2 linked regions of the Thiosocius teredinicola genome follow. The protein of the gene in region 1 interacts with the protein of each later gene in a pairwise test. Links are inferred from orthologs where the notes say so. Each region holds a gene or a part of one and is shown on either strand. Other genes may lie near its edges.

Region 1 (3,267 bases):
CGAGCCAGCTGCCGCCCCTGGTCGGCATCACCGGCGTGAACGAAGAGGCGACCCTTAAGGTGCTGCGCAGCGGTGAGACGCTCGATATGCAGATTACCGTTGGTCGTCTGCCCGACGATGAGCAGAGTGCGAGCAATAAACCCGCCGAACCGCGCCCGGACGAGATCGAACAGCTGGGGCTGTCGGTGATCGACATCGATGCCGGCGTTCGCGAAGAGCTTGGCCTGGAAGACAAGGGCGGGGCCCTGGTCGGCAAGGTCGGTTCGGGACCGGCCGAGGATGCCGGCATTCGACGTGGCGATATCGTACTGATGTTTGATGGGGTGGACGTCGAAAACGCCAAGCACCTGCGCGAACTGATCGAGGCTGCCGGAGACAAACGCACCGTGGCCATTCTGGTGCGGCGTGGCGACAGTCCGCTGTTCATGGCGCTGCGCCTGAAAAACTGAGCGTCGGTGACGGAAAACCCGGTTTTCTACTATCGCAACGGCTGCCATCTCTGCGAAGAGCTGGCGGCCGTGTTGTTTCGCGGCTGGCCGGCGCAGGCGTCCGCGATGGAATGGCGAGACGTAGATACCGATGCGCAGTGGCAGCGGTTGTATGGCAATCGTGTGCCGGTCCTGTGTCAGGGTGAGGCCGTCGTCTGCGATCTGCAACCCGACCTGGAACGAATCAGCCAGTATTTCGGTGAGATGGCGAATCCGCTATAATCCGGCGACTTTACTGCGGTAGAGACCAGAACGGAACTTTCCGGTGGGAAGTTCCGTTTTTTTGCTCAGTGCTTTTCGACAGTAGGCGAGCTTGGCGGGCCTGAATGACCGATCTCAGTCACATCAGAAACTTTTCGATCATCGCGCATATCGATCACGGCAAGTCGACGATCGCGGACCGGTTTATCCAGGTTTGCGGTGGTCTGACCGAGCGCGAGATGGCGGCCCAGGTACTCGATTCCATGGACCTGGAACGCGAGCGCGGCATCACGATCAAGGCGCAATCGGTCACCCTGCACTACAAAGCCAACAACGGCGAGACCTACCAACTCAATTTCATCGACACCCCGGGGCACGTGGATTTCTCCTATGAGGTCTCGCGCTCGCTGGCGGCCTGCGAAGGGGCTTTGCTGGTGGTCGATGCGGCCCAGGGTGTCGAGGCGCAGAGCGTCGCCAACTGCTATACCGCGATCGAGCAGGGGCTCGAAGTGGTGCCCGTGCTGAACAAGATCGATCTGCCTTCGGCCGAACCTGAGCGCGTAGTCAACGAGATCGAAGAGATCATCGGCATCGAAGCGACCAATGCGCTGCACGTCAGTGCAAAAACCGGTTTGGGTATCCCCGAGCTGCTCGAAGCACTGGTCGAACAGATTCCGCCGCCGAAAGGTGACACACAGGCGCCGTTGCAGGCCTTGATCATCGATTCCTGGTTTGACTCGTATGTCGGTGTCATCTCGTTGATCCGGGTTGTCAACGGTGAGATCCGGCCCAAGGACAAGATGCTGGTCATGTCGACCGGCAGAATCTACCAAGTCGAAAAGGTCGGGGTGTTTACGCCGAAGCGTTTCGACAAGAAAGAGCTGACCACCGGCGAGGTCGGTTTCGTCATCGCCGGGATCAAAGAGGTCGACGGTGCGCCGGTTGGCGATACGCTGACCATCGACAACCGAAAGGCTACCGGACCGCTACCGGGTTTCCGGGAGGTGCGACCGCGGGTCTTCGCCGGTCTCTATCCTGTCAGTTCCGACGACTATGACGCTTTCCGCGATGCGCTGCAGAAACTGAAGTTGAATGATGCAGCCTTGCACTATGAACCGGAGACGTCGCAGGCCCTCGGCTTCGGATTTCGCTGCGGCTTTCTCGGCATGCTTCACATGGAGATCGTCCAGGAGCGCCTGGAGCGCGAGTACGATCTCGATCTGATCACGACGGCGCCGACGGTTATCTACGAAGTCGAGATGAACGACAACAGCGTGTTTCAGATCGACAACCCGGCCGCGTTGCCCGATCCCGGCAAGACGCGTGAGGTACGCGAGCCGATCATCGAGGCGCACATCCTGGTGCCGCAGGATCACCTGGGTAACGTAATCACGCTGTGCGTGGAAAAACGCGGTATCCAGAAGAACCTGCAGTATCTCGGTGGCCAGGTACAACTGGTTTACGAATTGCCGATGAACGAGGTGGTGCTGGACTTCTTCGATCGTCTTAAATCGGTGAGCCGCGGATACGCTTCGTTCGAATATGAGTTCAAACGTTTCCAGGCGGCGCCCTTGGTCAAACTCGATATCCTGATCAACGGTGAACGTGTCGACGCCCTGTCGTTGATCGTGCATCGTGACAATTCGGAATCGCGCGGCCGCGAACTGACTGAACGGATGAAGGAAATCATCCCGCGACAGATGTTCGAAGTCGCCATACAGGCGGCCATCGGCAGCAAGATCATCGCACGCTCCACGGTCAAGGCACTGCGCAAGAACGTCACCGCCAAGTGCTATGGTGGCGATGTGACGCGTAAGCGCAAGCTGTTGGAAAAACAGAAGGCGGGTAAGAAGCGCATGAAACAGGTGGGTAAAGTCGAGATCCCGCAAGAAGCGTTTCTTGCTGTGCTGCAAGTGGGTAAGGACAATTGAGCGGATTCAAAACCGGTCTTCTGTAGCCGACCGGGTCCGCATCCAGGAAATGACATGCAAGCGACCTTAGTAATCGGATTTTTTGGCCTGCTGGTATGGGTCGTCTTCGTGTATGGCATCGAGCCCGCGCTGGCGCTCGGCTCGTTGATTACCGGTATCGTCTGGTTGGTCCATCGCATTGCCAAAGGCAAGGCCGAAGGCAAACTGCCGCTGACCGTCGAATACGCGCGGTCGTTCTTTCCGATCTTCCTGATCGTGCTGTTGCTTAGGGCATTCCTGGTCGAGCCGTTTCGCATCCCCTCGGGTTCGATGATGCCGACCCTTCTTGTGGGCGATTTTATTCTGGTCAACAAGTTCACCTACGGCATTCGCATGCCGGTGACCAAAACCAAGCTGATTGAGGTCGGTGAGCCGGAGCGCGGCGATATCGTGGTGTTCCGCTTTCCACAGAATCCGCGCCTGGACTACATCAAGCGGGTAGTGGGGCTTCCAGGCGACACGGTGCGATACCGCGACAAGCATCTTTTCATCAACGGCGAGCAGATGCCGATCGAGTTGAACGGTCAATACCAGGCGGAAGGCTCCGGCATGCGCGCGATGGGGTCCAATATCGGCAGCGAACAGCTGGGTGATGTCGAGCATGCGGT
Region 2 (3,094 bases), 870 kb from region 1 along the record:
CTACGCCAGCCCAGACCTTGTTCCTCGATGCCGGCAGCTTCCGGTTCAGGTCCGACCAGTGCGGCATCGCCGGCGCCGTGACACTTGCCGAAGGTATGACCGCCAGCCGTCAGCGCCACAGTTTCGTAGTCGTCCATCGCCATGCGCGCGAAGGTCTCACGCACGTCACGGCCCGAGGCCAGCGGGTCGGGCTCGCCATCCGGGCCTTCGGGGTTCACGTAGATCAGGCCCATCTGTACGGCTGCCAGCGGGTTTTCCAGATCGCGTTCACCGCTGTAGCGGCTTTTCGGCTTGTCACTCGTGGCGAGCCATTCGTCTTCATTGCCCCAGTAGATGTCTTTTTCGGGTTCCCAGATGTCTTCGCGGCCACCGGCGAATCCGAAGGTTTTGAACCCCATGGATTCAAGTGCAACGTTGCCGGTGAGAATGAACAGGTCAGCCCACGAGATCTTGCGGCCATATTTCTGCTTGATGGGCCACAGCAGTCGGCGTGCTTTGTCGAGGTTGACGTTGTCCGGCCAGCTGTTGATCGGTGCAAATCGCTGGTTGCCGGTCGCTGCACCACCGCGCCCGTCATTGGTTCGATAGGTTCCGGCGCTGTGCCATGCCATGCGGATGAAGAACGGTCCGTAGTGTCCGTAATCCGCCGGCCACCACTCCTGCGAATCGGTCATCAGTGCGTGCAGGTCCTTTTTGACGGCATCGAGATCGAGACTGCGAAATGCCTCGGCGTAGTTGAAGTCTTCGTCCATCGGGTTCGACTTCGACGACTGCTGACGCAGGATGTCGAGGTTCAAACGGTTCGGCCACCAGTCGCGATTGGACATACCACCGCCGGCGGTATGATGAAAAGGGCACTTGCTCTCTGTCGACATCGGTATTTTCTCCTGTGGCACGAACCACGTGGTTATTGCTGTCTGTTGATAGGTATAGCCGGTCGCTGTTCGCGAGACCAATTGCACTTTCCAAAGGCGTCAATAGCTTGCGGCAATTGGACGCAACGCCGCGGTGGCGGGGCGACGTCGAAAACGGCGATCCGGCCGGTATAGTGCGTGGTTGAGTGCTTGCGACAGAAACAGCTACAGATCGAACGACGGGGGCGATATGCATGATGATGGCCTGGTTTTCTCTTATTTGATCGACGGCGACGGTAAGGGGAGCCGCTTTGATTGGGCGGAGGTGGCCACGTGGAATCCAGGCGATGGGTTGCTGTGGGTGCATCTGAATCGTGATTCGGAAGACAGTCGACATTGGCTGCGCGAACAAAGCGGCCTCGATCCCCTGGTGGTCGATGCGCTGCTTGCTGAAGATACCCGGCCGCGATGTGCGCAGATGGGTGGTGGCGTGATGCTGTTTCTGCGCGGAGTCAACCTGAATCCCGGCGCCAATCCGGAAGACATGGTTTCGATCCGCGTGTGGTTGGAAGAGAGCCGTATCATCACGGTGCGTATCCGCAGGCTGCTCTCAGTCCACGATCTGCGTACCGCTATCGAACAAGGCCATGGCCCGACCAGTACCGGCGATTTTGTCGTGCAGCTCGCGCAACGCCTGGTGTCACGTATGGCCGGCGTGATCGGCGATATCGATGACGAAGTGGACGCGCTACAGGATAGAGTCTTGGTTGAAGAAAGCCGGCAGTTGCGTGCTCAACTCAATGACCTGCGACGAGAGATCATCGCATTGCGTCGCTACGTTGCGCCGCAACGCGATGCCTTGGCGCAACTTACCGTAATGCGCACGAGTTGGTTCGAGGATCGCGATCTGTTGCGTCTGCGCGAAGAGGCCGATCGGGTTACGCGCTATGTCGAAGATCTGGATGCAGCGCGCGAACGCGCTGCCGTCACCCAGGAAGAGCTCGGCAATAAGCTCTCCGAGCAACTGAATTCACGCATGTATGTGCTGTCAGTCGTCGCTGCGGTGTTTCTGCCTTTGGGATTCCTGACCGGCCTGTTCGGCATCAACGTGGGAGGCATCCCGCTTGCCGACAATCCGCGCGGGTTTGTCGACATCCTGATCGTGCTGCTGTTGATTACTGGTCTGCAGGTGTTGCTGTTCCGATGGCGACGTTGGTTCTGATCGAACCGCGTAGCACCAGGTCGAATTGACAACATGGGTTTGGCAGAGTGGGTGTGCGCTTGTTTGCGTTTAGCGGGCGGCTGCGACAGGTGGTGGTGTCGATGTCGGTAACCTGGCGCTTGCAAGCGCAGTCGATGCGATATCCAGTTCACTATCGTCGCTTGTACAAGTGAACGCCGTTCATCGCGACCACCGTTAATTCATGACAGTGCGCTTTTTATTCCGCAGCAGGTTGTCGGAAGCGCGACTGGTTCGCAATCTGACGCTTACCGGCAAAGATTGAAGCTCATCGGCCGATAAACAGTACCTCGTAGTGCAGGTTGTGGAACTACCGGGTGAGCAGACGCAGATCGGCCAAATTGATGTTCCTGTCGGGACTGCTTGCAGTCGTAGTCAGCCTGTTGGTTATCGTTGGGATTGCATTCGATCCCAACGACTACAAAGACGAACTGGCCGCTGAAGTGCAACGCCTCATCGGCAGGCAACTCATCATTGAGGGGGGCCTGCATCTGCGTCCTTCCCTGAATCCCACGCTCGAGATCGGTAATGTCGCCCTGGCCAACGCAGACTGGGGATCGGACCGGGAAATGGCGCGGGTCGGTACCTTGAGAGTACAGCTGGCCTTGCGTCCTTTGCTATCGGGCAAGGTGCATATACAGCGTATCGAGATCGAAGACGGAACACTGCTTCTAGAGTCGAACGCCGACGGTGAGTCGAACTGGGAGCTGCAGACGGTCGACGGGGATGGCGATGGCGTGGTCCCGCAGATCGACGTTGTTTCCTTCACCAACGTCACACTCGCTCGCAAGCAGGCGGACGGCGATCTCACTGAATATGCCGTCGACAGTCTGCGCGTCACACCGGAGATCCTGGCGAATGGGCTGTCTTTGCACGAAGTCCACCTTCAGCTCGGCGCCGGTACCTATCGTGGCGAACTGTCCTTTACGGTCGACGAGGATCGCCAACAGCTTGTCGGTGAACTCGCAACGGACGTTGTGCGTGTCGAACCGTCAGCCGA

Evidence for each region.
Region 2: the proteins of lepA (region 1) and B1781_RS14675 interact in binary tests that used the Escherichia coli proteins (3 or more experiments, as listed by UniProt). The link is inferred for Thiosocius teredinicola from one-to-one orthologs.

What each region holds. Positions count from the first base shown.
Region 1 is NZ_CP019936.1:2,215,428-2,218,694, forward strand. Bases 274-3,217 are described here. They hold lepA (translation elongation factor 4), read left to right. Parts: upstream 274-814; coding sequence 815-2,620; downstream 2,621-3,217. Other genes in these bases: B1781_RS10670 (DegQ family serine endoprotease), read left to right, coding at 274-449; B1781_RS10675 (glutaredoxin family protein), read left to right, coding at 456-710; lepB (signal peptidase I), read left to right, coding at 2,729-3,217. In the rest of the region: more of B1781_RS10670, read left to right, coding at 1-273; more of lepB, read left to right, coding at 3,218-3,267. UniProt on the Escherichia coli protein: Required for accurate and efficient protein synthesis under certain stress conditions. May act as a fidelity factor of the translation reaction, by catalyzing a one-codon backward translocation of tRNAs on improperly translocated ribosomes.
Region 2 is NZ_CP019936.1:3,081,718-3,084,811, reverse strand. What follows is about bases 320-3,090. They hold B1781_RS14675 (zinc transporter ZntB), read left to right. Parts: upstream 320-1,104; coding sequence 1,105-2,076; downstream 2,077-3,090. Other genes in these bases: B1781_RS14670 (AsmA family protein), read left to right, coding at 2,412-3,090; katG (catalase/peroxidase HPI), read right to left, coding at 320-875. Also shown: more of katG, read right to left, coding at 1-319; more of B1781_RS14670, read left to right, coding at 3,091-3,094. UniProt on the Escherichia coli protein: Zinc transporter. Acts as a Zn(2+):proton symporter, which likely mediates zinc ion uptake. Purified ZntB reconstituted in liposomes also binds and transports Cd(2+), Ni(2+) and Co(2+).